4 regions of the Lactobacillus sp. wkB8 genome follow, and region 1 is predicted to be linked to each of the others. Evidence: predicted binding sites of a transcription regulator. Region 1 holds the regulator's gene; each other region holds the start of a gene.
What was found. Region 1 encodes HrcA, which represses chaperone genes, less so after heat shock. Its sites were predicted from a motif close to TTAGCACTCNNNNNNNNNGAGTGCTAA; they were not measured.

Region 2: the regulator HrcA is predicted to act here: its motif matches at 4,451-4,477, upstream of groES (co-chaperone GroES).
Region 3: the regulator HrcA is predicted to act here: its motif matches at 4,110-4,136, upstream of LACWKB8_RS04345 (LysM domain-containing protein).
Region 4: the regulator HrcA is predicted to act here: its motif matches at 4,112-4,138, upstream of clpP (ATP-dependent Clp endopeptidase proteolytic subunit ClpP).

The regions. Positions count from the first base shown of each region.
Region 1 is NZ_CP009531.1:1,112,545-1,120,727, forward strand. Features, by position in the region: gene dnaK (molecular chaperone DnaK) at 1-1,029, opposite strand, end outside; gene grpE (nucleotide exchange factor GrpE) at 1,048-1,635, opposite strand; gene hrcA (heat-inducible transcriptional repressor HrcA) at 1,648-2,697, opposite strand; gene ribF (riboflavin biosynthesis protein RibF) at 2,833-3,765, opposite strand; gene truB (tRNA pseudouridine(55) synthase TruB) at 3,784-4,677, opposite strand; gene LACWKB8_RS05215 (ribosome-binding factor A) at 4,722-5,084, opposite strand; gene infB (translation initiation factor IF-2) at 5,105-7,741, opposite strand; gene LACWKB8_RS05225 (ribosomal L7Ae/L30e/S12e/Gadd45 family protein) at 7,746-8,057, opposite strand; gene rnpM (RNase P modulator RnpM) at 8,060-8,183, opposite strand, start outside.
Region 2 is NZ_CP009531.1:1,326,953-1,335,135, forward strand. Features, by position in the region: gene pcp (pyroglutamyl-peptidase I) at 72-719, opposite strand; gene LACWKB8_RS06210 (DUF979 domain-containing protein) at 739-1,662, opposite strand; gene LACWKB8_RS06215 (DUF969 domain-containing protein) at 1,671-2,339, opposite strand; gene groL (chaperonin GroEL) at 2,472-4,103, opposite strand; gene groES (co-chaperone GroES) at 4,123-4,407, opposite strand; gene LACWKB8_RS06230 (redox-sensing transcriptional repressor Rex) at 4,588-5,226, opposite strand; gene LACWKB8_RS06235 (ABC-F family ATP-binding cassette domain-containing protein) at 5,557-7,482, shown strand; gene LACWKB8_RS06240 (GNAT family N-acetyltransferase) at 7,754-8,158, shown strand.
Region 3 is NZ_CP009531.1:922,339-930,521, reverse strand. Features, by position in the region: gene LACWKB8_RS04365 (HU family DNA-binding protein) at 1-27, opposite strand, end outside; gene der (ribosome biogenesis GTPase Der) at 211-1,521, opposite strand; gene rpsA (30S ribosomal protein S1) at 1,582-2,787, opposite strand; gene cmk ((d)CMP kinase) at 2,860-3,534, opposite strand; gene LACWKB8_RS04345 (LysM domain-containing protein) at 3,586-4,077, opposite strand; gene LACWKB8_RS04340 (ECF transporter S component) at 4,181-4,861, opposite strand; FMN riboswitch at 4,949-5,063, opposite strand; gene LACWKB8_RS04335 (pseudouridine synthase) at 5,091-5,810, opposite strand; gene scpB (SMC-Scp complex subunit ScpB) at 5,810-6,418, opposite strand; gene LACWKB8_RS04325 (segregation/condensation protein A) at 6,408-7,148, opposite strand; gene LACWKB8_RS04320 (hypothetical protein) at 7,145-7,501, opposite strand; gene xerD (site-specific tyrosine recombinase XerD) at 7,510-8,183, opposite strand, start outside.
Region 4 is NZ_CP009531.1:653,559-661,741, forward strand. Features, by position in the region: gene LACWKB8_RS03245 (HdeD family acid-resistance protein) at 1-507, shown strand, start outside; gene rapZ (RNase adapter RapZ) at 599-1,477, shown strand; gene yvcK (gluconeogenesis factor YvcK family protein) at 1,485-2,510, shown strand; gene whiA (DNA-binding protein WhiA) at 2,516-3,451, shown strand; gene clpP (ATP-dependent Clp endopeptidase proteolytic subunit ClpP) at 3,506-4,090, opposite strand; gene LACWKB8_RS03270 (SH3-like domain-containing protein) at 4,251-5,966, shown strand; gene LACWKB8_RS03275 (hypothetical protein) at 6,449-7,414, shown strand; gene LACWKB8_RS03280 (Fur family transcriptional regulator) at 7,423-7,872, opposite strand; gene LACWKB8_RS03285 (APC family permease) at 7,971-8,183, opposite strand, start outside.

The sequences.
Region 1 (8,183 bases):
AGCAACAGCTTCGTCTGGGTTAATTGAGTGATCAGGTTCTTTACCAGCCCACTTCTTAACGGCATCTTGCACAGCTGGAATACGAGTGGAACCACCGTTTAAAATAACCTTGTCAATATCATTAACTGTTAATTCAGCATCTTTTAACGCATTATCAAACGGAATCTTAGTCTTTTCAACTAAGTCAGAAGTTAATTCATCAAATTTTGCCCTAGTTAAGTCAGCTTCAAGGTGTAATGGACCAGATTCACCAGCAGAAATGAATGGTAATGAAATATGAGTTGAAGATACACCAGAAAGATCTTTCTTAGCCTTTTCAGCAGCATCCTTTAACCTTTGTAAAGCCATTTTATCTTTAGAAAGGTCAACACCGTTTTCATCTTTAAAGTTCTTAATCAACCAATCAATAATCTTGTTATCGAAGTCGTCACCACCAAGGTGAGTATCACCATTAGTTGAAAGAACTTGGAACACACCGTCACCTAATTGCAAAACGGAAACATCAAAAGTCCCACCACCAAGGTCGTAAACTAAAACTTTTTCATCTTCAGCATCTTTGTCAAGACCGTAAGCAAGTGAAGATGCAGTAGGTTCGTTAATGATTCTCTTAACATCAAGGCCGGCAATTTTACCAGCATCCTTAGTAGCTTGACGTTGAGCGTCATTGAAGTATGCAGGAACTGTAATCACAGCTTCTGTTACTTTTTCACCTAAATAATCCTCAGAGAATTTCTTGATATACTGCAAGATCATTGCTGAAATTTCTTGCGGAGTGTACGCTTTATCTCCAATCTTCACCTTATAATCAGCTTCACCCATGTGGCGCTTAATTGAAGAAATAGTATTAGGATTGGTAATTGCTTGTCTCTTAGCAACTTCACCGACTTGGATTTCTCCATCCTTGAAAGCTACTACTGAAGGAGTTGTCCGATTTCCTTCTGGGTTAGTAATAATTTTTGGTTCCTTACCCTCAAGAACAGCAACCGCTGAGTTGGTAGTTCCGAGGTCAATTCCGATAACTTTTGACATTGATATGCTTCCTTTCAATTATTGTGCTACAACAACCATTGCTGGTCTTAAAGTACGATCTTTGTATAAATAACCTTTTTGCAAAACTCGCACAACATGATCTTTTTGATCGTCATTTTCAGCCACAACTGTTTGAACAGCTTGGTGTAAATTAGGATCAAATTTTACACCTTCAGCTGTAATTTCACTAATTCCGTGATCTTTCATCGCTTTAACCAGTGAATCAAGGGTCATTTGTACACCCTTTTTAAGTTGCTTTGATGCTTCGTCATCAACTTTGGTAGCTAAAGCTCTTTCTAAATTGTCCATTGCTGGCAGAACATCTTTGGCTAAAGACTGTGATTCATATTTAATAAGTTGTGCTCTCTCGTTATTATAACGATTTTGCATATTTTGCATTTCTGCTTGACTGCGCAAGAACTTATCTTCAAGATCATCTTTTTCCGCCTGTAACTTAGTCAATTTTTCTTTAATTTTTGTTTCTGAAGTTTCAGGCTTCGTTTTCTTGTTAGCCTCAGATTTTGAATCTGTTTTTGGTGACTGGGTTTTCTCAGAATGACGTTGATTTTCATCTACGTCTTTTTTGGTTTTTTCTTCCTTACTCAAGGCTAACCTCCTTTATTTAAATCTACCATAATATTCAAGCAACTTTTTTGCTAACTCGTTTCTAAAGTATTCAAGGAGTCCTATTACTTGTGAATATGGCATGTTATCAGGTCCAAGTAAAGCTATTATGCCTTTGCCATGTGAGCCGACACTGTACTCAGCTGTAAGCAGACTGTAATCTTTTAACAAGTCATTTGATAGTTCAGAGCCTAAACTTACTTTTACTGGATACCTATCACTTTTTAAACTTGCTTCATTATTCAAAATACTTGAAATCAAATCATTGTGCTCAATCAACTCATATAATGAACGTAAATTAGAAACATCGCTTAAAGAAATATTATTGAGCAAATTAATCTGACCATCAACGTACATTTGCTCACTAGCAGCATCGCTAATAACATCTTTTACCAATTCAATTAATTCGGCAACATGACTAACTTTAAGTTTTTTACCTAAAGTCTGTTCCAGAAATTCAGGTGTCACTTCACTTAAAGTTTTACCTGCTAATTCATCGTTAATCATTCGAACGGCACGTTCAATCTCATCACCATGAACATTATATGGTAACGTATAGACTTGATTATGAACATCACCGTCACTAGTTGCTAGAATGGCCATTATTTGTCTACTAAAAAGCGGGACTATTCTAAATCCTGAAATAGTTAAATCACTATTTTCGGGACCTTCCGCAAAAGCAGTGTAATTAGTCAAATCAGACAAAATTTTGGCAGCTTCCTGCACAATGTCATTTACCTGATGAAATGGCTGATCTAGCTGATTAATGATTCTCTTATAAACAGAAGAAGATATTTGTAAGGGCTCTACCAAGTTATCAAGGTAGTACCTGTACCCTTCAGTAGAAGGAACACGACCACTTGACAAATGGGTTTTTTCGATTAAGCCCTTTTCTTCTAAAACGGCCATTTCATTGCGAATTGTTGCGCTCGAAACTTTAATTGGCAATTGATTCATGACTGTTTTTGAACCAACAGGATCATGTGTCTGCGTGAAATCATTGATAATTGTTTTTAAAATTAATTCTTGACGTTCGGTCAACATAAATATCGCCCTCACTTTTAGCACTCAATCTTCTCAGGTGCTAACAATTATTATGATACTAGCTTTTAGCAGAATGTCAAGCTGAGTGCTAACTTTTTTATTAAAAACCGTTATCTTTTAAGTCTGATAATATAATTACTTATGATTTGCAAAATAATTTGTAATTTCTGACTCGTCCCGACTCATCTGCTCTTTTAATTCCTTCAAACTATCAAACTTAATTTCGCCACGGGTATACTTATACCATTTAATTAGCATTTCCTCATCATAAGCTTCTTGATCAAAACCAAATAAATTTGATTCAATATATAGTTTTTGACCATCATTGATAGTGACATTATAACCAACACTTGTCATAGAGTCATACCATTTCCCTCTAATTTTAGTTTTGGTGGCATAAACTCCTACTTTAGGGACTACTTTTTTGGGCTCCCAAATTAAATTAGCCGTTGGATAACCTAATTTATGACCATTGCGCAGTCCATGTCCAATATAGCCAGACATTAGATAAGGAAAACCTAATAATTTAGCTGCTAATTCCATTTCTCCAGCACTGATCGCCTTTTTTATTTCTGTTGAACCAATTTTTTCTCCGTCATAAGACTGTTTCGGAACATCAACTATAGCAAATCTGCCTTGAGCAAATTCAGGGAAGTTTTTCATATTGGCTATATTTTTGGGCCCATAGGTATAGTCAAAGCCGGCAACGACAGTATCAGTGCGCAATTTAACAATGATTTCGTCCACAAATTCTTGTGGCGTCAGCTGGCAAAATGCGTTATTAAAGTGCATTACTAATAAATAATCGACATCAAGCTTTTGCATTTTATATGCCTTTTCCGACAAGGTATCAATGTAGGTAACGTTTTTATTTTGATAAATTTCTTTGGGGTGGCGATCAAACGTCATCACAACAAGAGGTAAATGTTTTGCTTGTGCCTTTTTTTTAGCAGCTTTTATTATTTCTTGGTGTCCCCGATGAACGCCGTCGAAAAAACCCAAAGCAAGAACTATTTTCTGGGGGAAGATATTTTTCTTAATGGGATATGTTAAATGGATTATTTCCATAATAAGACCTTCATTCACTTATTCATTTTGTAAAAGCATTAAATAAGGGCGATACATGGTACCATCTTTCTGATAAATTGCCTTAACGCTATTATTGTACCGTAATGCCACCTTTTTTGCATTCGTTTTCAAGTAAATAGCAGCGCCATTTTTGACCTTAGTCCAATCCGTTTCACTGAGATCAGAGTGACTATAGTCCTTGAAAAAAGCATCTAATGGCTGAATAAATTCAGTGACGTGTTCAGGATGCTCAATTATTGTAGACAATTTAACTGCCTGCTCCAAAGCAAAACCCGAACTTGCTGTACGTCTTAAAGTCTTCATCACTGCTGGTACACCCAGCTTAGTTCCCAGATCATTAACTAATGACCTTACATACGTCCCCTTACTACATTCTATTTGAAAACTAAAAGTTTCTTGTCCTTTTTCGTCATCAAAAAATGGTTCCCGTTCAAGTTCATAATTAGTGATATGCACTTTTCTCTTAGGTCGCTCAACACTTATGCCGGCTCTGGCATATTCATAGAGATGTTTCCCATTCACTCTCACCGCAGAGTAGATTGGTGGCACTTGCTCGATTTCTCCGATAAATTCCTGCATTGCTTTTTTAATTTCCGTTGCCGCAATTTTTTGATTGAGTTTCTGAGAGCTTAATATTTTCCCACTAGTGTCGCAACTATCTGTAGAAAATCCTAAAATTCCTTGCCCAACATATTTTTTATTTTGTTGATGCATTAGTTCAATCAATTTTGTAGCCTGACCAATTGCAATAGGCAATACACCTGTGACATCTGGATCAAGAGTCCCAGCATGACCAATTTTTTTAATGTGCAACACCTTGCGTAAATGATAGACAACATCTGCACTCGTCATTCCCTGATCTTTATCTATCACTAAAATACCGTTTATCATTATATTTACCTTAACCATGAAAAAAGCGCCCAACAGCGCTTTTCTTACTTATTACGATTTGCATCCTGCTTTTTTACTTCAGCGATCAATTGATCAATTTTACTACCGTATTTAACCGAATTATCTCTTTTAAAAATCAGCTCTGGAACTTTGTAAACAGTTAGGACTTGACCTAAAAGGTGTCTCATCATTCCTTTAGCCTTATTCAATCCGGCAGCAGCTTCTTCTTCTTTTTTAGAATCTTCTGTAAGAATGCTGTAGTAGACAGTAGCGTAGGACAGATCATTAGTACATTCAACCGCTGTGATTGTAACATCATTAACTCGTGGATCACGAATATTTTTGCGCAAAATTTTCGTTAATTCACGGAGGATTTCTCCTTCAACACGACCAATTCTGTGTTTCATGTTTTTCCTCCTAGTTAATCTTACTCAGGTTTAACTTCCTGCTTTTCAACCGCTTCTAATTCATCACCAATTTTAATATCATTATAGTTCTCAATGGTTAGACCACAGTCAAAACCTTGTTTGACAATTTTGGCGTCATCTTTAAACCGTTTTAGAGAAGCTACTTTACCAGTATAGATAACTACACCGTCACGAATTAGGTTTACAGTAGAATCCTTAGAAACATAGCCTGAGTCCACAAAAGCACCGGCAATTGTTCCTACTTTAGAAACCTTCCAAGTTTCGCGTACTGTCAGATTACCGACAACCTTATCTTCATAAGTTGGCTCAAGCATACCCTTCATGGCAGCCTTGACATCATCAATAGCTTTATAAATTATACTGTAAAGGCGAATATCAACGCCATCGGCTTCTGCTTGTGACTTGGCAGTAGCTGTAGGTCTGACGTTAAAGCCGATGATGAACGCATTCGAGGCACCTGCTAAAGTAACATCTGATTCGTTAACCGCACCAACGCCGGCATGAATAATATTAACGCGGACGCCTTCAACTTCGATCTTTTCAAGTGACTGTTGTAGTGCTTCAGCTGAACCCTGTACGTCAGCCTTTAAGACAACGTCAACTTCCTTCATGTTTTCTTTCTTCATGGTGTCAAACAAGTTATCAAGGGTAACATGCTGCACATTTTCACGGGATTGTTGTAATGCCTGCTGTGCCCTTTGTTCACCGACACTTCTTGCAGTCTTTTCATCGTCAAACACTACAATTTTATCAGCTGATTCAGGCACATCGTTCAAACCAGTAATTTCCACTGGCATTGAAGGGGTAGCTTTTTCAACTTGGCGTCCGCGATCATTAGTCATCACTCTGACACGACCAAAGCGATTACCGACAACAATAGGATCACCTACTTTTAGAGTTCCTTGTTGAACCAAAAGGTCAGCAACAGGTCCCCGACCACGAGAAAGTCGTGCTTCAATAACTGTTCCGATTGCTTTTTGTTTAGGATCGGCTTGCAATTCCATAACGTCTGCTTGCAATAAGATCATTTGCAGCAATTCATCAACATTTTCACCTGTTTTAGCAGAGATATTGACAAAAATAGTGTCTCCACCATAACTTTCAGGAATTAAATTGTATTTCATCAACTGTTCAGTGACATGCTCTGGATTAGCGCCAGGAACATCCATCTTGTTGATTGCAACAATAATTGGTACCTTGGCACTTTTAGCGTGATCAATTGCTTCAATAGTTTGTGGCATTACACCGTCATCAGCTGCAACAACCAATACCACAATATCAGTTATTTCAGCACCACGTTCACGCATGTTTGAGAATGCAGCATGTCCTGGAGTATCTAAAAATGTAATAGGTTGGTTATCAACTCTTACTTGATAAGCACCAATTTTTTGAGTGATACCACCTGCTTCATGTGCAGAAACGTGCGTATGACGCAAACGATCAAGTAAAGTAGTCTTACCATGGTCAACGTGGCCCATAATCGTAACTACAGGTGGACGTTTGGTCTGGTGTTTAGATTCCTTAGAAGCAGCCATTCTCTTATCATAAAGAGTATCAATATCTGAAATATCTTCATGAACTTTTTCTTTTGCATTAATATTGTATTCAGCTGCTACTAATTCAATCGCATCTTTATCAAGTGATTGATTTTGATTTGTCATCACTCCCAACATAAATAGTTTTTTAACTATTTCAGCTGGCTCCCGGTGCAATATCTTTCCTAGATCTTGGGCATTCATCCCTACTTCATAAACTAGCGTTTCTGGTAAAGGACGTTCTTTTCTTTGCGTAGGCTGCTTTTTAGGAACTTGTTCAAACTGCTTTTTCTTATTCTTACGCTTATGTTTCTCTTGGTGCTTAGTATAGTTGTTTGCACCATAAGCTTGATTTCTACCCTTTCTGCCAGGTTTACCAGAATTGCGACCATGACCATTACCACGACGCTTTTCTTCTTTTGCTGGTTCAGGAGCTGCATTAGTATCTAACACTTTTTCTTTATGAACAGTATTATTATCTTGCTGCTTCTTCATTCTTGCTGGAGAAGGTTTGATAATTTTAGGACCTGTCACTTTAGGAGTGGTAGTTTCTGATTTGACAACTTTATTTTCTTTTTCGGGCTTTGAAACAGTTTTTCTGCCTTCATTGCTGGTCTTTTTATTCTGCTCATTACTATAAGATTTTTGAGCTTTTTCAGTTTGACGGTTTAACGTATTTTCTTCAACTCGCTGTTTTTGTTTTAGTTGTTTAAGCAGGTCTTGTGCGACCGGCTTAGAGGCTTTTTGGCTAGGGTTTGATCGTTGTTTATTGCGGTCTTGCCCCTGCCTTGTCCGGTTATTTGCTCTATGCTGATTATTTCTTCTATTATTTCTGTTGCCATTATTTTCTTCATGCTTTTTTTCATTTTTGCGTATTGAGGTAACAGAAATTTTAATCTTACTACTCTTTTTTGCAGGTTTTTCTTGCTTTTTCGCGGGAGCGGAGCTACGGAAACTACCCTTTATTTGATTTACCTGTGAATCTTCAAGTGATGACATATGATTTTTAACATCGAAACCAAGTTGTTTAGCTTTATTAACGACAGTTTTATTATCGATGCCTAATTCTTTTGCCAATTCATAAATTCTTGTTTTAGTCATCAAATCACACTCCTTCATTAATTTTTTGTAATAATGCTTTGCAGAAACCGATGTCAGTTATTCCTAAAACCTTACGTTTTTTACCAATTGCTTGTGAAATTTCCGTACTATTAAATTCTGTAATAACAGAAACTTCATATTTTTGAGCCAAATTAGTAATTTTCTTGCTTGTGTCAGTTTGAATGTCTTGAGCGAGAATAACCAGTTTAACTTTTGCGGCTTTAACACCCATTGAAACAACTTCAAAGCCGGAAACTAATTTACCAGCTTTTTGACTTAATCCCAGCAAATTTAATGCTTTTTGTCTATTTTGCAAATTTAATTATCACCAAACAATTCTTTCCTAGCTTTTTGATGATCAACGTATGAATATAGCTCATCATAAAATTCTGCTGGAATCTTAGTTCCTAAACTACGTTCAATAAGTCCTTTTTCTTGAGCA
Region 2 (8,183 bases), 210 kb from region 1:
AAGAAAAAAGACCGTAGTTAAAACGATCTCTTTTGTTAGATTTTTATTTTTGTAATCACTTAAAAGTGCCTTTAAGCAATATGACCTTCAATACTTTGCAAATCTTTTTTGCCATCCATTTTTACAATTGCACCGATAGCAGCTGTGATTCCCTTAACATCATCTGCCAAACTTAGAGAAGGAGTTTCCGGTTTAGCTACAACCTGTTCCGGCAAATAAGGAATATGCATAAAGCCAGCTTTAAGATCAGGAAATTCCTTATCAATCATATATTGAACTTGGTACATAATATGGTTGCAGACAAAAGTACCAGCGGTAGTAGAAACAGAACTTGGTAAGCCTGCGTTTCGAATTGCCCGGGCCATTGCTTTAACTGGAAGTTGGGTGAAATAAGCGTTTTGTCCGTCTTCGTGAATTGGTGTAGCAATTGGTTGGTAACCCTTATTATCAGCAATACGACCATCGTCAAAATTGATAGCTACACGCTCAGGGGTTAACGCAAAACGACCGCCAGCTTGACCGATATTTAAAACATAGTCAGGTTTTTCCTTAAGAATTGCTTCGTGGACCACATCAGCACATTCGCCAAAAACAGTAGGAATTTCCAACTTAACTATTTGTGCACCCGCAATTTCATCATCTAATCTTTTTACTGCCTCTATTGCAGGGTTAATTTCGTCTTCACCAAACGGATCAAATCCAGTGACTAAAATCTTCATTATTTTTTCTCCTTACTATTTAAAATGCCAGAACATACATTAGAATAATTTGAATAATCAGCATACTAATTGCAATTGGAAATTGTTGCTTAATCACACCCAACTGATCTTTCATTTCCATCAACGCAACTGGCAAAGTGTTAAAGTTAGCTGCCATAGGAGTCAACAAAGTACCACAATAACCTGATGTCATCCCCAAAGCGGCAACAATTACAGGCGAACCGCCTTGAGCCACCACAAAAGGAATACCGATACCAGCAGTAATAACAGCAAAGGCGGCAAATGCATTGCCCATAATTGCCGTAAATAATGCCATAGCAACGCAGTACAAGGTCACTCCTAATAAGTGATTTCCAATTGGGAAAAGACCGGAAATGGCCTTAGCAGTTACTTGTCCCACGCCGGAAGCTGTGAATACAACTCCCAAAGTAGCAAGCAATTGCGGCAAAATTCCTGCTGATCCAACCGAACGAACCATTCTTTGTGTATCTTCATAAACAACTTTGCCATTCGACTTGGTTAAAAATTGGGCAACAATTAAAGAAACAATCGCAGCAACGCCAATTCCCACTTGCCCACCTAAGTTAGTAAATTGAGCAATTACTAAAGCCAATACGGCTAATAAAATACTAGGTAAGAAAATCCAATTACCGATACGCTTAATTGTTTTGGTAGCCACTTTTTCATCTAAACTTTTTATATGACCAACACGCACTTGCTTAAACAAGGACAATAAAGCAATTACCAGAATGAGACCGCCGTTGACAGCATTTGGCAGCCATTGCCCAGCACAAAACAGTACGGCAAATAAGAACCAGAATGCTCCTGTACCCCAACGAACAGGATTAGTTTCATCACGCCAAGATTCAATAGCAGCAGCTAAAAAGAAAAGGCCGATTAAAATATAGAAAGCTAATAAAATATTATTAATTAAAGTATCCATCTTTTCTCCTATTTTTCTTTATGTTTCATTAACTTTTTGTCAAAAGCATGATTGTAAAACAAACATAGAATATAGCTGATAATTGCTACTGGAAATGTGTATAAAACTATTCCTGATGGACTAACTGGGTGTCCTAGTGACTTCATCGTACTTGAAATAAGTAAAACACTAGATGAGGCCACAAAGAGATTTTGGGCAAAGAAATTACCAAAATTCTCGGTGGCAGCAGCTCTTCCCTTAATTTTATCCATTTCAAGCGGCGTTAGTTCACCGTTAACTTTTCCGGCAGCTTGTGCCATAGGATTTATCAAGGGTGCTATGAACTGAACGTGACCCTGCAGCGAAATACCAAAAGCGCCAGCAATTTCACGTATTGCCATGTAAATATCAAAAATACGTCCAGGAGTTAATTTCTTCATTTTTTGAATGAGGTTAACTGCTGCCTGCTTTAAACCGTGTCTTTCTAAAATGCCAATTGTAGGTAATGTTAAAAAGAACAGTGAAACCATTCTGTTATCCATGAAACCTTTACCTAAGATAGCTAAAAAAGAAGTAAAATCTATTCCTGAAACTAATGCAGTAACTAAAGCGGAAATTACGACAACAGCGATTGTATCAAGGCCAAAAGCAAAGCCTACCACTATTACTACAACACCTAATAAACTTAAATATTCCACTAATTTTCCTTTCTAGTGAAAAATCCTGACTAATAATTAAATTTTTAAAACTAATTTTAAAAAATAAAAATCCTATTAGCAAGCCCCACAGGGTTGCTAGTAGGATTTATTAAATAACTAATAAAAACTAGATTACATTACACCTGGATTGCCAGCACCTGCGCCTGCACTTGGATCAGCAGCAGGTTTATCTTCTGGTATTTCGGCAACAACTGCTTCAGTAGTCAGAAGCAAAGCAGCAATTGAAGCAGCATTTTGTAAAGCAGTACGAGTTACCTTGGTTGGGTCAATAATTCCGGCTTCAACCATGTTTTCCCATTTGCCATTAGCTGCGTTATAACCAACTTCATTATCTTGACCTTCAAGCTTGTTCAAGATAACTGAACCGTCTTCACCAGCATTGTCAGCGATTTGACGAACTGGAGCAGTCAATGCCTCTAAAACAATGTTGATACCAGTTTGTTCATCGGCATTATCACCTTTAAGGTCTTTAACTGCATCTTTAACATCTACTAATGCAGTACCACCACCGGCAACGTAACCTTCGTCAACAGCAGCACGGGTTGAGTTCAAAGCATCTTCAATACGGTATCTGCGTTCTTTTAATTCTGTTTCAGTAGCAGCACCAACATGGATAACAGCTACACCACCAGTTAATTTAGCTAAACGTTCTTGCAGTTTCTTCTTGTCAAAGTCTGAAGTAGTTTCTTCAATTTGCTTTCTGATAGAATCTTCACGATCTTTAATAGCTTCATCAGAGCCAGAACCATCAACAATGGTTGTTGAATCCTTAGTAACAGTAATGCGACGAGCTTGACCTAATTGATCAATCTTAGTATCTTTTAATTCAAGTCCTAAATCATCAGTAATTACTGTACCACCAGTTAAAGCGGCAATATCTTGCAGTTGTTCTTTACGACGGTCACCAAAGCCAGGAGCCTTAACCGCAACAACGTTAAATGTACCACGAATCTTGTTCAAAACTAATGTTGGTAAAGCTTCGCCTGAAACATCGTCAGCTATAATCAATAATGATTTACCTTGTTGCACAATTTCTTGTAACAATGGCAAAATGTCTTGGATGTTGGAAATCTTCTTATCAGTAATTAAAATATATGGATTGTCAAGATCAGCTTCCATCTTGTCGTTATCGGTTACCATGTATTGTGACAGGTAACCACGGTCAAATTGCATACCTTCAACTACTGACAATTCAGTTTCAATACCACGTGAGTCTTCAATAGTAATGACACCATCATTACCGACTTTTTCCATTGCATCAGCGATTAAATCACCAACTTCTTTGGAAGCTGAAGATACAGAAGCAACTTGGGCAATTTGGTCTTTTGAAGAAACAGTGTGACTAATCTTGTGTAATTCGTTAACTACAGCCTTAGTAGCTTTTTCAATACCACGACGAACACCTACAGGGTTAGCACCAGCGGTAACATTCTTCATGCCTTCGCGAATAATTGCTTGAGTCAAAACAACAGCAGTAGTAGTACCGTCACCGGCAATATCATTAGTTTTTTGTGCTGCTTCAGCAACTAACTTAGCACCCATGTTCTCATAGTGGTCTTTTAACTCAATTGCTTTCGCAATAGTTACACCGTCGTTTGTAATGTCAGGGTTGCCGTATGATTGCTCTAAAACAACGTTTCTACCCTTAGGACCAATAGTTGCCTTAACAGTGTCAGCTAATTTATCAACGCCCTTTAGTAGGGAACGTCTTGCTTTTTCTGAAAATTTAATATCTTTTGCCATATTTTTATGCGCTCCTTAATTACTTAACAATTGCTAAAATATCTTTTTCATGAAGGACTAAATATTTTTCACCATCGTATTTAACATCTGTACCGGAATACTTATCGTATAAAACAACGTCGCCTTCCTTAACAGTCATAGGTATTTTACTGCCATTTTCAGCATAATTACCTTCACCGACAGCAACAACTTCACCTTCGGTTGGCTTTTGTTTAGCATTAGAAGCTAGGACGATTCCGCCTACAGTTTTTTCTTCTTCTTCTTTAACTTTTACGATCACGCGATCACCAATTGGTTGTAACACGTTTGTCCCTCCTACAATTAATTTTTGTTAATTTAATGTGCCGTTAGCACTCTTGCTCATCAAGTGCTAACTTACATCTATGATAATAACCCCTTTTCCCAAAAAATGCAAGAAAAAATTAGCACTTTTTTGTTTAAAGTGCTAATTCGTTTGTTTAATAACTTTTTGGTATGATTACTATTATTTATTGTTTTTATCAGAATCAAGAAAATAAATAAGAGTTTGCAATTCAGTGGCTAAGTCAACGTTTTGAATTCTAATGCCGGAGGGAGCAGATAAACGAATAGGAGTAAAATTCATAATCCCCCTAATACCAGCTTCAACCATGTCATCAGCCGTCTTTTGAGCAGTGGCAGAAGGTACAGTTAAGATAGCAATAGAGATTTGTTGATCACTAAGTTGTTTTTTTAACTCCCCCATTTCATAAACCGGAACGCCACTCAGTATTTTCCCCGTGATCCTTTGATCAATGTCAAATGCGCAAGAAATACGGATATTATTAGTACGTTTGAAATTGTAATTCAGTAAGGCATGCCCCAAATTACCAACTCCAACTAAAGCGACATTAGTCAAAGTATCTTGATTTAAAATCTTCTTGAAAAAAGAAAGCAAGCTCTTAACATCATAGCCATAACCTCGTTTGCCTAAAGCACCGAAGTAGGAAAAGTCACGTCTAATTGAAGCACTGTCAACTTGAACTGCTTCTGACAATTCAGTCGATGACACTTTTTCTTTACCAGCTTCATTCAAAATAATTAAATAGCGGTAGTATAAAGGCAGTCTTTTAGCCGTTGCTGTGGGTATCTTGATCTTTTCCATTTAAAAGCCTCCAATTGATTAAGTATAGTATATATTTCGTTTTTGTGAATTATTCAGCAATTACTATTATTCTACCTATAAATTTATGCCATTTGCAAATGTTTTTTTCACAATCTACCGCTTTTTAGCTAAAAATAACATATTTTGAGCAAAAATTTATACTATGTTATTTTCAGCAATGCTCTCAATAATAGCGAATTTGCTTAATGACAATTCTTTCTTAGCTTTGTGTCAACTAAACACAAACAGTAATTCTTTTTATATTAACCTTCAAAACTCTCACACAAGAAATCTAGTCAATATGCTAAAATGGTTTCTAGGTGAAAAATTATGATAATTGCACAAGGGCACGATTTAGAAAAACAATTTGGTGCCAATACGTTATTTAAAAATGTCAATTTTTCAATTGACGCGAATGCAAGAATAGGTCTTATTGGACCTAATGGTGTTGGTAAGACAACATTACTTAAGATTATGACTGGTGAAGAAGAAGCCACGCATGGTGAATTCACTATCAATAAAAATATCGCTGTGGGTTATATTGCTCAGGAAAATGCTTTAGGCGAAAGTAAAACTATTTGGGAAGAAATGCTCAGTGTATTTGCCCCTTTAATTAATATGAGCCAAAAAATAGCAGATTTACAAAAGAAAATGGCTGCAAGTCCCCAAAATGCAGAATTGTTAAAACAATACGACCAATTGCAATTCGACTTTGAACAACAAGGCGGATATACCTATCAAGCTGATATTAAAAGTATTTTAAACGGGTTCAACTTCCCAGAAGCAACTTGGTCAAAAAAGATTGGCAGCCTTTCTGGAGGAGAAAAAACCAGACTGGCATTTGTGAAGCTACTTTTGCGTAAACCACCGCTATTGTTATTGGACGAACCGACCAATTACCTTGATTTAGACACATTAGATTGGCTCGAAAACTACCTAAAAAGCTATGCTGGAGCTATCTTGGTAGTTTCCCACGACCAATATTTTTTGGATAATTTAGCAACTCAAATTTTTGAATTGCAGTTTGGCAAATTAACTGTCTTTAAAGGCAATTATTCCGCATATGTAGCAGAACGCCAACTGCGCAACCGGCAACAAGAAGAAGCTTACGAAAAGCAACAAGAAAAAATCAAAAAAGACGAGGAATTTATACAAAAAAATATCGTCAGAGCTAAAACCACCAAAAGAGCTCAAAGCCGCCGTAAACAATTAGAAAAAATGGACAGGATCACTCCCCCGAAGCACAAAAATAAAGTGCGTATTAATTTCACAAGTGAGCGACCTTCAGGCAAAGAAGTGTTAATTTTACGCAATCTAACCATTGGATATCCGGGAAAAACAATGGTACACGATATTTCCTTACAAATAAATAAAGGCGACCGCGTGGCAGTGATCGGTCAAAATGGTATCGGTAAATCAACTTTGCTCAAAACCATTATGAAAAAGTTAAAGCCTCAGAATGGTGCAATTAAATACGGAGCTGCACTAGACGTTGGCTACTATGACCAAGAATTGCAACTCCTTGATCCTATTAAAACTGTGATTGATACCGTTTGGGACAGACATAAAACGATGCCTGAACGTGATGTTCGTTCAATTTTAGCCAGCTTCTTATTTACCGCAAAAGATATTGATAAAACTGTCGGACAATTATCTGGTGGTCAAAAAGCGAGATTAACGTTAACTGTATTATCACTTGAACACAACAACTTTCTCCTAATGGATGAACCTACGAACCATTTGGATCTTGAAGCCAAGGAAGTTTTGGAAAAAGCATTGCAAGATTTTGACGGCACTTTGTTATTTGTTTCCCATGATCGTTATTTTATCAATCAATTAGCTAATAAAATTGTAGAGATTAAAAACGGCAATGCACAAGTTTATGAGGGTGATTATAATTATTATTTAAACGAGAAAACTAAGCAAAATGCTGTTTCTGCAAGTACGTCTGCTAATGAAGACACAACTGTCATTGATCCCGAAAAAAATAAAAACAAATTGTCCTATCAAGAACAAAAGCTCCGTGATTCACAAAAACGTAAATTACAAAGAGCGGTTGAGAATTCCGAAAACAAGATTGAGGAATTAGAAAAAGAGCAAAAAGATATTCAAAATCAAATGGCTGATCCTGAAATTGCTACCAACTTCGACAAATTAGGTCCTTTGCAGGAGCAGCTTACTGAAGCGCAAAAACAGCTCGCTGAGGCAAATGATGCTTGGGAAAAGGCACTGACTGAACTGGATAGCTTTGACTAAAATAATCCATATTTAGGAAACGCAACAAAAATAGGAATAAATCAGCCTTCTTGTTTACTATTTCTATATTTCAATCTACAGTAAATTACTTTGCTAACTATTAATTAATTTTTTGTTTGCAAAACTTGATAAATGTAGTATTGCTTTAAAACCACAGTAGTTTAAACTTAAAGATAATAATTTTACTGGCTTTATAAAAATAAATTGGGAGGTGCACATGGAAAAATTACGTATTGCTCTTTAATTTTCAATTAGTTAAGGAGGAATAAAAATGAAATATATAGCTGACAAAAATATCGCTATGGAACAACTTATAAATTTATACACAAGCGTTGGTTGGAGTTCCTATACGCAAAATCCTCGGCAACTGCAAAAGGCACTTGCAAATTCGCTTTTTGCTATTGGCGCTTATGATCAAAACCATTTAGTTGTATTAATCAGAGTAGTTGGTGATGGTTTGACCATCATTTATATCCAAGATTTACTGGTTAATCCTGCTTATCAAAGACAAGGAATTGGTACGAAATTAATAAACAGAGTGCTAAAGAAATATAATTCTGTCAGACAGAAAGTTTTGTTGACAGAAAATACCGTTAAAACGCGCAGGTTTTATGAGAGTTGTAATTTTAATCCGTGTGACAAATACAACTTGATCGCTTTCTACAGAGATTTTTAAGAGATAATAAAAAAGGCACATCCAA
Region 3 (8,183 bases), 190 kb from region 1:
ACTAACTAATTCTGCTTTATTTGCCATTGGGAATTCACCTCCTGAAACATGAATCTCTAAAAAGATTCCTAACTAGTTCCTCAACAAAGGAACAAGGAATAAATGATTATCTAGATCACTATTTCCTTGAATTCAAAATAGCACAAAAGCCCTGCTACAACAAGCAATTTAATCTAAAAATGTGTTTTTTATGCATTTGCTAGATACAAACTATTTTCTCTTACGTGGAATAATCTTAATTGGTGTTCCAGAAAAGTCAAAGTTGGCTCTTAACTGATTAGTTAAAAATCGCTCATAAGAAAAGTGCATTAATTCAGGGTCATTCACAAAAACAACAAAAGTGGGCGGATTGGTAGCAACTTGAGTCATGTAATAAACACGCAGTCTCTTACCCTTAATCATAGGTGTAGGAACTAACTTACTTGCTTCTAAAAGCAAGTCATTCAAGACACTTGACTTAATTCTTTGCTGCTGATTGCGATAAACTTGCTTAACCATTTCTGGAATTTTTGCCAAATTCTGTCCGGTTTTAGCTGAAACAAATAAAATTGGAGCATAATCTAAATATTGGAATTCTGTTCGAATAGTTTGCTCAAACTCTTTGGCACTATTGCTATTCTTTTTTGGTAGATCCCATTTATTGACCACGATAATGATGCCGCGTCCTGCTTCATGGGCATAACCCGCAACGTGCTTATCTTGCTCTCTGATACCGGTATCGGCATCCAGTACCAAACAAACTATATCGGAATGTTCAATAGCGCCCATCGCTCTCATAACAGAATACTTTTCAGTTTTTTCGTAAACTTTACCCCTTTTTCTGATACCGGCTGTGTCTACGATTCTAAATTTAGTACCATCAGCCGTTTCAAATGGAGTGTCTACTGCATCACGGGTGGTACCCTCTTCGTTATTAACGATGACCCGTTTCTCTCCCACAAGTTGATTTACAATGGAAGATTTTCCGACATTTGGTCGACCAATAACACTAAAAGATATTTGTTTGTTTTCGTTTTGATCTAAATCCTGCGGCAAGCTAGCAACAATGCGATCCAGCAAATCACCAATACCAGTTCCATGAATACTTGAAATTGGGATAGGTTCACCAAATCCTAAGCTGTAAAAATCATATATATCCATGCGCTGTTCAGGATTATCAGCCTTATTGACAGCTAAGATTACCGGCTTCTTAGTTTGATAGAGCATTTGCGCAATTCGTTCATCAAGACTAGTTAGGTGGTTGGTCACACTGGTTAAGATGACAATTACATCAGCTTCTTCAATCGCTATTTCTGCTTGAGCCCTAATTTCTTCTTCAATATTACTGCCTGACCAAGTTATACCACCAGTATCAATTAAATCAAATTTATGACCCAACCATTCTGCTTGAGCATAATTGCGATCTCTAGTTACACCAGGCTTATCTTCGACTATTGCTAAACGTTGATTAATAATCCGGTTGAAAAGCGTTGATTTACCAACATTTGGCTGTCCAACTATTGCAACAACGGGTAAAACCATTTTTCAGCCTCCTTCATAAATAAAAAAACCGACTTAAAAAGTCGGTCTTTTCATTAAAAATTAACGACGATCTTTTAATTGGTCACCTATGATATCACCTAAAGCAAAGCCGTTATCATCATTGTTCATGTATTTCTTGTTAACCGAATTGCGATTGTATGAACCGTGTGATTGGTTGCCTTCATTTTCAGAACTCTTAGGCTCAGCAGCCTTCATTGAAAGTGAAATACGACGTTCATTAGGGTCAATGTTTAAAACTTTGACTTTAACTGTTTGACCAACCTTTAACACATCACTTGGCTTATCAACATGCTTATAAGAAATTTCTGAAACATGTACCAAACCTTGAATGCCATCAGCTACTTCAACAAAGGCACCGAAGTTAGTTAAAGATTTTACTTCGCCTTCAAACACATCTCCTTCGTGTAAGTCAGCTGTGGCTTGTTCGAATGGAGAAGGTTCAGTTTGCTTAATCGAAAGGGAGATGCGATGTCTATCATCATCAATACCAATTACTTTAACTTTAACATCTTGACCAGCCTTCAAAACATCGCTTGGCTTATCAACATGCTTGTATGAAATCTCGGATATGTGGACTAAACCGTCAACACCACCAACATCAACAAAAGCTCCGAAGTTAGTTAAACGAGAAACTTTACCTTCAACAACATCACCAACAACTAATTGAGATGCTACCTTATCAAAAGCTTCTTCACGTTCTTCTTCAATTAAGTCCTTGTGAGAAAGAATTAAGCGATTCTTACTTGGATCAATTTCGGTAATCTTAAGTTTCATGGTCTTACCAATGAAAGGCTTAAGATCTGAAACGTAACGGTTAGAAATCAGTGAAGCTGGCAAGAAACCTCTTGTACCAACATCAACTAACAAACCACCACGTACAGATGAAGTTACAGTACCTTCGATAGTCTTACCTTCTTCGAAGTCCTTTTGTAATTCATCGTAAGCTTCTCTTTCCTTTAAGCGGGTAACTGAGAAGAAGAATTCTCCGTTTTCTTTGTCACCGCCAGCTTTTCTCAAAACCAAAGCTTTGAACTTGTCGCCTGGCTTAACGGCTTCACGTAGGTCAACATTGCGATCTGAAGTGTATTCACGACGAGGAATCACACCTTCAACGCCGGCATTTACAACACCAACATCAATTTGACCTTCTTCAACGTCTAATACTTCAACATCTACGATATCTCCGACCTCAACTCCTTGCATTTGCTTTAATGCATCTAAAAATTGATTACTGTTTTCTGACATTATTTACCTCCCAATATCATACTCTAATTTTAAATGAAAGTTAGAGATTTTTCTACTGTTTTATCCCCTTTTTTATAGTTTTTTTTGACTTTTTTTAATTTCAAATAAAATTGCATTAACAACTTGCTCAATCGTCATTGCAGTCGTGTCAATTTCGATAGCGTCCTGTGCTTTTTTTAATGGTGAGATTTTACGGTGAGAATCTTTATAATCCCTTTCCGCAATGTCATGTTCAATTTCTTCAAGTGATTGATCTACTTTAATGCCTCTCTCTTTAAAGTCCTTCATTCTTCTTTCCGCACGGGAATGAGCAGAAGCAATCAAAAAGATTTTTACAGCAGCATTTGGTAAAACAGTAGTACCAATATCACGACCGTCCATCACCACATTCATTTTACCAGCCATCTGTCTTTGTAGTTTGACCATCTTTTCCCTCACTCCAGCAAGAGCTGATACTTGAGAAACATGAGCTGAAATATCTGGCGTGCGAATTTCTTGTGAAATATCTTTTGTACCCACAAAAACCTTTTGTTGACCGGCAACAGACTTCAGTTCGATATTTTCCTGATCAATAGCAGCCAATATGCCCTTTTCATCACCATAACTAAGTTTGTGTTCACGTGCTAACCACGTAGAGGCACGATACATTGCTCCCGTATCAATATAAGTGAAGTTTAACTTTTGAGCGATAATTTTTGCTACTGTACTTTTACCAGCAGATGCTGGACCATCAATTGCTACTTGCATTCCAATAAAAAAGGGACTATTAACTATTAGTCCCTATTCCTTTCTATATTATTATTGTCTAATCTTTAATGTTTGACCAATATCAACTTGACTATAGGGATCAAGTTGATTTAACTGTGCCAAATAGCTTACAGACATATTAAAGTGGTGGGCTATACTTGTTAACGAGTCTCCACTTTTTACAACGTACTGTGTCACAACTGCACGTTTCTTTTTAGGCTTAGTCTGAGATTTTTTCTTTGACTTTATCTCAGTTTTAGCCTTGGTTTTGCTTTTATTTATAACTTTTTTATTTTTAGCAGGCAAGTTTTTAGCTTTGGTATGCTTAATTGTTTTTTTACTTGTTTTGCGTACTTCAACAACTTTGCTGGCAGAATTATTATTTCCAGCCAAATGATGAACTACAGGAACGAGAGCTACTAAAACAACAACCAACAAAACTATCAGGGCAATCCAGCCTTTTGACACGGACTTATATGTCCTGACCCTTGATTCCTGAGGACGTTCATAATGATGATATGGACCCTCTTGATTATAATTCATCGTGAAAACCTCCTTACCTAACCTGCTTAATTTTAGCATATTTGCCATTTAAGTGGACAAAAAAATCAGTCATTTAATAGACTGATTTTGGTTTTTCACTATATTAATTTTTTAAATTGAAGTTTCTCCGTACAAAAGGCTTAAATGTTCGTAAAACTGTTTCAAATAATAAGTAAACAACTACACCATTAATTGTTCCTTTTAACAGATTAAATGGCACAATAATGCCAAAAATATAAGCACTCATAGAAGGAATATGTAACAATTGACCTAAATAAACCTTTTCCGTAAAGGCAAGCAAACCAGTATAGCCATGGATTGCCGGTAAGTTAGGAACTGTAGTTACCGCATAAAAAGGTGTTAACACTAGAGCATTGAGTACGGATAAAACTATAGTCATCGCCACAATCCCCAGAACAATCCCTAGTATTGGCTGTAAAAATTTTTTCGAGAAACTCTTTTCATCTTTACTAATATTTTTAGTTAGATAATAAAATGGCAAAGCAAAAGAAAGCGAAGCAAGAAAAGCTGCAGTTTGTCCAACTATACTTGGTAAAGCAAAGCCCTTATAAATTAAATTGATTAACATCCGCACAAATGCAATGAATGCTCCGGGTCCAGGTCCAAACAAAAATGTACCAATTGTAATGACCACGTCTGAAAAATCAAATTTTAAAAAACTAGTCAGTAGCGGAAATTCAAGCAGCATTAATATATATGCAATCGTTCCAATTAAAGTATAGGCGACTATGTTAGCTAAATTACTAGATTTCTTTTTATGCAAGATTCTTACCTCCAAAAAAATACATGGTCTGTTGCTCCTAGCAACAGACCATGTAAAAGTAAGCTATAGATCTTGGCTTTTAGTTTAGTCTGTCTTCTTTCATCTAGACTTTAACTATCGGTATCTCATTAGATTCCACCACTATCGTGGGTCGTGGACTTGCACCACCGGTCGGGATTTTCACCCTGCCATGAAGACAACAAACTTATTTTTAATTTCCACATATATGTTAATCTACGTCCTTTAATCTGTCAACTTCTTCATGAGTTAATTCTCTATATTTACCAGAAACTAAAGAAGCAAGAGTTAGAAAAGCATATTTTTCACGCGCTAATTTTTTAACTTGATGGTTTACAGACTTAAACATTCTTTTGACTTGATGATATTGTCCTTCATGAATTGTTAACTGCACAATTTGGTTATTCTTTTTGCGATCGGTCTTAATGATTTTTACTTTGGCAGGTGCACATCTACGCCGATCAATTTTGACACCATTTTTCAGTTGACCGATTTCTTCAGGCGTAAGCTGACCCGTTATTTTTGCCACATAAACCTTGGCCACGTTATTGCGTGGGTGCATTAACAAGTTAGCTAATTCTCCATCATTAGTCATCAGCAGCAACCCTGAAGTGTCATAGTCAAGTCTTCCGATTGGATATAGCCGGTACGGTAAGTTTTTAAAATAATCAACTACTGTTTTCCTACCTTTATCGTCACTGGCAGTAGAAACTACGCCGCGTGGTTTATAAAACAAATAAGTATGTAGACTTTCACGCTCAATCGGCTCACCATCAACAGTAACGTTGCTAAAAGTGTTAACTTTAGTTCCTAGCTGAGTAACGACTTTCCCGTCAACAGTCACTCGTCCTTCTACAATCATCTTTTCGGCCTTGCGGCGTGAAGCAATCCCAGCTTCCGCAATTACTTTTTGCAACCGTTCTAAAACCATTATTTTTCTCCTTTTTGAGTTTTTGCAATATTTTTATCAGCTTGTCCCTTGGCAGCAAATAAATCTATTTCGCCTTCAGCGTTTACACTTTCATCCTCAAAGTCCTCAATTAAGGGCAAGTCGGCCAGACTGTGATAACCAAAATATTGTAAAAAGTAGTCACTGGTCACATATAAGTTTGGGTGGCCGGGAGCTTCTTTTTTACCATCTATTTTAACTAATCCGCGCCAGATTAATGTTTGCAGTGCACCAGAGGAATTAACGCCTCTAATTTCATCAATTTCTATTCTGGTTATAGGCTGCTTGTAAGCAATAATCGACAATATTTCAAGTGCAGATTGACTCAAGCTTTTTGTTAAATCTTTTTGAAAAAAGTGCTCAATGATCGCACTCATTTCGGGACGAGTAGTTAATTTATAGTTGTCATTAATATGCTGTACTTGAAGACCTGAATCAGCATTTTCCAGCAGCTTTTTTTGTAATTCTTTGGTCAGTTCACGCAAAGCAGGCTTGGTAATTTGCAAGAGTTCACACAAATTTACATCTGTAATACCAGCATCACCAGCTACATATAATAGTGCTTCTAACTGCGCTATTTTACTTGTCATCACAATCAATTCTTTCTAAACAAAGATCGCCAAAAGTCCTTTTTTGTAGCACTTTTACTTGTTGTTTTTTACATAGTTCAAGTAATGCTAAAAATAAGCCAATCACATCGGATAAAGTTCTCATTTCTTTACAACACGAAAAAAAACTGACAGTCTGCTGTTTAGCTAACTTTTTTTGTAAAAAATGAGCCATTTCTGCTACAGAGGTTTCGTTTACATTAACCGAAACGATATCAGGCTGCCTAATTTTCATTCGTTGCAAAATTACTATAAAAGTATTGGTTAATTCCGTAGCTGTGATCTGCCCTTTTGGTAAAGGCTGAATCTTTTTATTTTGGGGAACACTTTCTTCCTTAGCAGCAGTAATTGGAACTTCTTCGTTTCTTTTTCTAAAATAAGCTGAAACCTTTTTAAATACTGAGTAGGTTACTAGTTGCTGCACTAATTCATCCCGCGGATCTTCCTGTTCTTCGTTTTCATCTGCAAAATCATTATGCGGTAATAATGATTGAGATTTAATGCGCAAAAGCATTGAAGACATCACAAAGTATTCTCCTGCTATTTTGAGATTTAATTGTTGCATTTCTTGCAAATAGGCCAAATACTGACTGGTAATTTGAGCAATCGGAATATCATAAATATCAATTTTTTGGACTTTGATTAGGTGCAGCAATAAGTCCAAAGGACCTTCAAAATTAGGTAATTCCAAAGTAAGATTTTCACTCATTATCTCGTGTCCTTTTTAAGATATTTAATCAGTTTAATATATTCAGGAACAGCAGTAATAATTTTTTGCGGATTAGCCTGGGCCAATTCATTGACTGCCTGTGCCACATACTTTTCCTTACGATAATCAGGAGCAAACGAAAGATAGCGAATAACTACAAATTGCTTATTCGCTTGGGTTCCGATTACGCCCACAAAATTTGGATCCTGAGCACGATAAAGGTATAGATGAAATTCATTGCTATTCTTGTTTAAATGAATTTCATCTTTAAGGTTAGCAAGGTTTTTAAAATCAGGTAAATATGACAACAAGCCCATTGCTACTTTTTCTTTATCATTTTTACATTCAATTAACATTTAATCACCTATGTCCGCGGATGAGTTTTTGCGTACACCTGTAAAATATGCTTCTGCGACAAATTGGTGTAAATTTGGGTGGTACTAATATCTGAATGACCTAAAATTTCTTGAACTACACGCAAGTCCGCACCATTTTCCAGCAAATGCGTAGCAAAAGTATGCCTTAAAGTATGAGGAGTAACATTTTTTTGAATACCAGCCATATTACAATATTTTTTAATAATTTGCCAGACTGCCTGCCTTGTTAAAGCGGTACCGCGACTATTAAGAAAAATAAAGTCACAGTTTTTGCCTACTTTTAATATTAACGGATCCCGTACTTTTTCCTTATAACTATCTATCCAGGACAAAGCTACTTCGCTTATTGGAATTAACCGTTCCTTTGATCCCTTACCGAAAACTTTGATCAACTTTAGTTCTTCATGTAGATCGTTAAACTTGAGGTTGATTAATTCACTCACCCTAATTCCAGTTGCATATAAAGTTTCAAGTAACGCCCGATCGCGCAAACCCAGTTTCTTATTGGTATTAGGTTGCTCAAGCAAATGATTGATTTCATCCACAGTGAGGGCTACAGGTAAAGAACGCCGCTTTTTGGGAGAATCTATTTCTAGCATGGGATTAATTTTTTGGATGTTTTGTCTTACCAGCCACTGATAAAATTTGCGCAGACTAGAAA
Region 4 (8,183 bases), 460 kb from region 1:
TTTAACTGGGCTGCATTTATCTCTGGTGTTTTAATGATAATTGCAGGGCTCTTTTTACTGCGGCATCCCGGTAAGGCATTACATGCTTTTGTATTGCTCTTTGCCATAGTGTCAATAGTTCAGGGCTTTGTCTGGTTAGTTTTCTACAGTCGTTTTCGGTATTTTATCCCTTCAAGCTGGTTGTCGATTGTGTCAGGAGTTTTAGACATTATTGTTGGTATTTTGTTCCTATATTCCTATGATGCTGGTGGCTTAACCATTGCTTACTTATTTGCATTTTGGTTCTTATTTGACTCAATCTCTGGCATCGTTTTCTCTTGGCACATGCGGGCTGTTTCAACCTTTTTCTTCTGGGTTAATATAATACTGAATATCTTAGGCTTGTTTATCGCTATTAGTTTGATGTTTAACCCAGCTTTATCAGCATTAACTTTAATTTGGCTAGTTTCTTTCTGGTTACTAATTTTTGGTATTAATGAAATTATTGCTGCATTTGTTAACAGGTAAAAAATAAAAAGTTCTATTGAACTTTTTTTTTGCCCAAAAAGTAATGGCACACCTGGTATGTTATAATTTTAGTAATAGGAGGTCAGCAAAAATGGCTAAGCATAAAAAGCAATTACTGATTGTGACAGGCATGAGTGGTGCGGGAAAAACGGTCGCTTCCCATGCTCTGGAAGACATGGGCTATTTTGTAGTTGACAATTTGCCTCCATCTCTTCTATCCAGTTTTTGGGATTTAATCGTTAACTCAGATGATTTCACTAAAGTTGCAGTAGTAATTGATCTACGGGTGAAACGGTTTTATAAAGATTTAGGTAATGAAATTAATTCTCTAGAAGATAATGGTACGGTGCAGACTCGGATCGTCTTTTTAGACGCCGCGGATGATACTTTAGTTGCGCGCTATAAAGAAACTAGACGTGTTCCGCCTTTAGCCCAAAATGAGCGATTACTAGACGGTATTTTAGCAGAAAGGCGCATTTTAACCGGAATAAAAAATCGTGCCAATGATATTATTGATACTTCTAATTTAAGTCCGAAAGAATTAAAACAAGAACTGGCTAATAAGTTTAGTGCCAAACACAGGCAGCCGTTTTCAATTGAGGTTCTATCTTTTGGTTTTAAATACGGAATGCCCATTGATGCAGATATTGTAATGGATGTGCGCTTTTTGCCCAATCCCTTTTATATTCCTGAATTGCGACCTTTTACCGGTTTGGATAAGAGGGTATTTAACTATGTGATGGATAAGAAAGAAACGCGTATTTTTTATCAGAAATTTTTAGATTTGATAAAAAGTGCATTGCCCGGTTACATCAAAGAGGGCAAGACTAAATTAACTATTGCAATTGGGTGTACCGGTGGGCAACATAGAAGCGTCGCAATTGCAAATCAGCTGGCTAAAGATTTAGCTGAAGACTATACAGTTGATATAACCCATCGTGAAATTAGTCGTTACACTAGAAATAGGTGATAAATTGATGACATATAATGATAAAGTAATTCATGTTACTAGAAGCAGACGACCACAGGTTGTCGTCATTGGTGGGGGTACTGGACTGCCTGTAGTTTTAAACGCGCTAAAGGAGCAAAATGCTGAAATATCTGCTATTGTGACTGTTTCTGATGATGGTGGCTCTTCCGGCTCAATTCGCAATTTTATCAACGTTGTTCCCCCTGGTGATATCCGTAATGTTCTGGTTTCTTTAAGTGAAATTTCTCAGGAAGAAAAGGATGTTTTCCAATATCGCTTTGATTCTTCCGACTCATTTTTTTCAGGTCATGCTATCGGCAATTTGATAATTGCTGCTTTAAACGAAATGCACGGTAATATTTTTGACGCTGTTCAAGCACTTTCAAAAATGATGCGGATTGACGGTCATGTTTACCCTGCCTCTAATGAACCATTGACACTGAATGCGGAATTTGTGGATGGCTCTATTCAAGCTGGTGAAAAGGAAATTACTGACAAGGATAAAAGAATTAAACGAGTTTGGGTTACCAACACTAAGTCAAAAAGTGAACCTGAAGCGGTGCCACCAGTTTTAGCTGCTATAAATAATGCTGATGCGGTAGTTTTAGGGCCTGGTAGTCTATTTACGTCCATCTTGCCTAATCTCATGATCCCCAATTTAGGCGAAGCAGTAAGAAAAACAAGCGCAGAAGTCATTTATATTTGTAATATTATGACGCAAAAAGGTGAAACTGATCATTTTTCAGACTGTGAGCATGTTAAGGTAATTAACGAGCATTTGGGCGGACATTATATTAATACCACTTTAGTCAATGGCGCTAAAATTGATATGTCTAAGTTTAACCCTAACGATTATGATGCTTATCTTGAACCTGTTAAAAACGATTATAAGGGCTTGCGGGAGCAGGGAAGCAGAGTCATTACCGCTGATTTTATTGATCAGCGAAGTGGGCTAGTCTTTCACGATGGTAAAAAAGTAGCCAAAGAAATTATTAATCTGGCATTTGCTGCGATGGCTCGCAGGAAGGACTAAAAATAATGGCAAGCTATGCAAGTAACGTGAAGAAAGAATTAACTTCTTTAAAAATTCATCCCGAACATGCCAAAGCTGAACTGGCAGCTTTTTTACGTATGAACGGCGTTTTGAATTTTCACGAGCACCAGTTTAGCCTTGACATTACTACTGAAAATCCTGCAATCGCTAGACGAATTTTTTCTTTAATAAAAATCGCTTACAAAGTAGAACCACAATTAATAGTTTCGCGCAAAATGAAGTTGAAGAAAAATAATCAGTATTTGGTGCGATTGCAAAATCATGTCAAAGAAATATTGCAAAATTTGGAAATTCTTACTCCTTCCCTTCACTTAATTACCAGAATACCAAAAAGGATCATAGAGTCACGTGAGGGTGCAATGTCCTATTTACGTGGCGCTTTCTTAGCAAGTGGCAGTGTTAATAATCCTACTACCAGCCGTTATCATTTAGAGATATATTCAGTTTATCAGGATCATAATAATGACCTGTTAACTATTATGAATGAACGATTTCATCTTAATGCCAAGAGCACACAAAGACGGCGGGGCTATATTGTCTATTTGAAAGAAGCTGAAAAAATCGGCGACTTTTTGCACATTGTTGGCGCTCTAAATGCGATGTTGGCATTTGAGGATTTGCGCATTATGAGAGATATGCGTAATTCCGTCAATCGGCTAGTAAATTGCGACACGGCTAATTTGAAAAAAACAGCCAATGCGGCTGCCAAACAAGTTGAAGACATTGAACTAATAGCACAAAAAATCGGTTTAGAGAATATCCCAGAGAAATTGCAGGGTATAGCCAGATTGCGCTTAGATGAACCTGAACTCTCGCTGAAAGAAATAGCACAGCAAACTCCAGATGGCCCTATTTCGAAGTCTGGAGCCAATCATCGTTTTAAGAAAATACACGAAATGGCACAAAATTTGAGAAAATAAAAAAGCAACCCATCATTTGATAGGTTGCTTTTTAAAACACAAATTTTTAAATACTTATTTCTTTTGGTTAACCATTATTTCATCGATTAAACCATAGTCTTTAGCTTGTTCAGCTGTCATGTAGTTGTCCCGTTCAGTATCCTTTTGGATTTTTTCCAAAGGCTGACCAGTAGTTTCATGTAAAATACGGTTAATTTTTTCACGGCTCTTTAAGATTTCATTAGCTGCGATCTGAATATCAGTTTGTTGGCCTTGAGCACCACCTAAAGGTTGGTGAATTAAAACCGTGGAGTTAGGTAAAGCAAAACGTTTACCTTTTGCACCACTGGTTAACAAAATGGAAGCCATTGAGGCTGCCATACCGATGGCAATGGTTGAAACATCTGATTTAATAAAGTTCATGGTATCCATGATTGCCAAACCAGAAGTAATTACTCCACCAGGTGAGTTTATATAAAGTGAAATATCCTTGGTATTATCTTGAGCATCAAGAAATAATAATTGTGCAATAATCGAGTTAGCCATATCATCGTTAATTTCACCACTAAGCATGATGATACGGTCTTTTAACAAACGTGAATAAATGTCGTATGCACGTTCGCCACGTGCAGTTTGTTCAATAACTGTAGGTACAAGCATCTTTCTACCTCCTAAATATAATTAGCACTCTATCAAGTACAGTGCTAATTAAATCACTTACATTACTTGCTGTCAATGAAAGTGTATTAATTTTGTATTCTTTTTAGTGAAGGTTTTATTATATAATTTAAGTATAAATTTAATTTTTGGAGGATTTATTTTGAAGCTTTATAAGAAGATAGCAACAATTTCACTGACATTAGTTGCCGGTTTATTAGTTTACACCGGTCTATCAACTACATCAGTTGCGGCAGATTCAGATAGCCCTCAGCCGCCAGTTCAAGATGATAATAAGTCATCAAATAACTCAACTGATGCAAATACAGACACGAATACCGATAATGGTAGTACTGATAATACCAACAACTCTGACCAGACGGGTGAAGACAATCAGAATACTAAAAAGCCTAAACCAAAGCAAGTAGTTACGGGTTATTCAATGATGACCAAGGTTGCTGGTAACAAAAACTATAAGATTTGGAAGGAAGTTACTAATGGTAAAGTTAAAACCAAGGTAGCTGACGGTATTAACTTTCGTTATAGCCATATTCAATCAGACCAACTGATTGAAACGAAAAAGTACCGTTATTGGCGCATTTATGTTAACGGGCGTGAAGTAGGTTATGTTAACGAAAATTACTTTGCTAGAAATCAAATAGCAGTGCCTAAGACTATTTCTTTGGTGCGTAATGATTTTTACAGCTTTTCGACTAGAGACGCTATTTCTTATGTAACCAATTATATGGGAACGGTAATTGATAATAGCATGGTCACTGTTTCACGCGAGAGCATTGATTGCTGGACTCCTAAGACATATAAAGTGAAATACACTTATGGCGATGCAACTGCAACTGTTAAGATTACAGTCAGAAAGAGCACCAAGGAAGGTATGGTTGACGCTGATGCAGTAAATGCAGTAACTGCTCAACCCGGTACGAATGACTATCAAGCGTGGAAGACACACTATGGTTCATCAATAAATTATATTAGCCCTACAGAATATACACCGGAAACCAGCAAACACACTTTGACTAGTGGGGATATGACTTTAAAAACTAAATTCTATCAACCAGTTTTACTGAGTGTTGCTGACCCAACAGACGATAATATAAACCGGGTTGGTCACATACCAGAAGGCGTGACAGTTTCTAATGGCTGGGCTTACACTAGTCTTTTAAGTCATACAAACTTAATGTCTGGTCATATTGTTGGCTACGACTTGAACAAGTTAACTAATCCATACAATGCGCAACATTTGCTAGATATGTCGCAAAAGAAATTCAACAATTACGTTAAACATATCAAAGTAAGTCCATATATCCCAATTGGTCACGGTCAGGCAATGGGTGCAAGTGATAAATATATTTATGTTTTGAATAATGATAATACTTTGAAAAACACCACTGATTCAGAGGAGTTGTTACAAATCCGTAAAAGTGATTTACAAATTAACAAGATTTGGACAATTAAAGCTTGGGTTGGGGATGAAAAGAATCCCCGCTACTTCCAAAATGGTGTGATTGTTTCAGATTATGACATGTATACTGTCTATCACGATACCGAAAACAATTGTTTTGAATATTGGGAATTTACCCGTAAGGGAGATAATTGGTATCCACAATTAGTAGGCAAGACAGATGGCAATTTTGTGAACAATAACGCTCCGATTCAAGGTTTCACATACGATACTAAGAATAAAAACTTTTACTTGGCATTTAACGACTTGATCTTTAAGATTGGTCGTAATGGTAAGTTGAAAGATACTTATTCATTTGATACAGGTCGCGAAATAGAAGGAATGTCAGTTAGCGATAATAAACTATACGTCAATTTGGCTCAAAGAGCTGAGTTGTTAGTAAGCGCGAATGTCAACTAGATTGATAATTCAATAAGAGCCGTATGGCTCTTATTTTTTTACTTTAAAATTTCTAAAAAGCTGTCTTGTAAACAAAAACAAAAAAGTATATTCATATCCAATTTCATATCATATTATAATAATCGAAAAAGAGTATTATTTTATAGATAAATTAAAAAAGTAAAGTGAATTAAATAGCCTTGCTAGCACTAAAATCACTTAATTTGGTTGATACCAAATTTGTATATTAATAAAATGATTATAAACTACTAATTAAATTTGTCTTTTTAATTCTATTTATACAATGTTCAAAAACCGTTAATTCAGTCTTATGATTACTTGTAGCGCTTTTACATCTAATTATATTTAACAAATAAGTCATGACTTATATTTTGTTAAGTTAATAGGGATATAAACTGAATTAGCTACAAATATATTCAATCAATAGATCATGAAGGCAGTTAATAATTATTTGACTAAAATCGTTTTGGTAGTAAAACATTATGACAAATATTGAATTATTAAATAGACAAGAATTAATTATTTTCTTAGAGCAATCGTTAAAAGTTGCTCTTTTTCAAGAGCGGAAAAGTAAAAACTATGTTAGATTACTGGGGAAGATTTCATGTAGAGCATACAAAATTCTTATGAATGGCGATGACGAATTGGAACAGATTTATCCGAAAATTGCCGCAAATATTAATCAGGATCATCAGATTTTTGAATATCAAGTGCAATTAAAAGATTTGATTTTAGCAAAGCCACCGGAAACTAATATTATACTGGCTTTAGCTATTTCTACCTTGATACTATTTGCTATCGGAATAATGCTGAAGATGTTAGACCGGTTAAATATTCCTTTAATTAAAGGCGTCTGTGCAACTCTAAGTATTTTAATCTTGATTTCTGCTACTGTTGCCTTAATCTTCCTAATATATAAAATTGTCGTGTTGCTATGGAATTACTTTAAGCGGGCACAAGGGAAACCTGATAATTTAAGAAGCAGTATTGAAAAGCCTAGGCAAGCTGCCCTAAAAAAGAAAAAATTGCTTAATGAACTAGATCAAAGGATCAAAAAAGATATCTTTCAATTTGATAACCAAACTCCTGAAGCTAAATCATATCTTTTAGAATGGAGTAAGGAAATGAATGAATTGAGTTTTTTGAGTTTAGCTTGCTATAGTAACTTGTGCAGTATGAATCAGGCCTATCACAAAGCACAAGTAATTGACAGGACGCTTGATAATTGCTTACATAATAAAAATTTCAGTCTGAATTCTACAAGTCAAATTCGCAGCAAAAATGATTCAAAAGATAATAACTTGTCTAAAATTACCTCTCCTGCTTGTCATGATATCTGTCATATGAACCAGAAACTGGCTGAATTAGGCAAAAACGCTAGTAGAAAAATTGATTTGGCAGCTGAATTAGAGCAGAAAAAAACAAAAGATAGTTTTCCAACCATATAAAAAAAGAGCTAGTCAGCTCTTTTTTCTTTATCTTGGCATTCTGGACACAGCCCATATATCTCAACATGACTGGAAGATGTGGTGTAACCTGTTTGCTTTTCTGCTTCAATTCTCATATGATTTTCAATCGTATCAAAGTCAGGGTAGTAAACGTCAGCAATTTTGCCGCAATTTTTACAAATGATGTGAAAGTGCGGTTTGACAAAATAGTCATAATGCAGAGAATCATCGCCATTTTTAATTTCGATTACAATTCCAGCCTCAACCAGCTTATTGAGTGTGTTATAAACCGTTGCCCTGTAAGTTGGTTCAGCACCACTAATAGCATTATAAATGGTTGCAGCAGTTGGATGATTGTGATGCGCCATTAGGTATTCCAAAATCTTTAATCGCGGCTTAGTAGCTTTTAAATGGTGACTTCTAAGCAGTTTTTCAGCATCATCTACAAAATTAGGCAAAATTCTCATCTCCTTCTTGATAAATACAGTTTAACATTTTTGCTAAATAAAAAACCGCCAATTGCTAGGCGGTTTTACGAATATTTAACTGTTACAGCTTATTTAGCTTTGGCTTCTTCCCGACGTCTAATTGTTGGCATGATCAAGCCGAGCAGTAATAAAACTACTGGAGTGGCAATATTCAAGCAAAGTGTAAACGGATCGTTAGAATACATCCCCATTAAACAACAAGCAATAGTTACTGCCAAACCCCACACACCAGCTGTGTATGCCAGCCATTGGTGCTTAGTCATCTGATAGTTTTCAAGTCC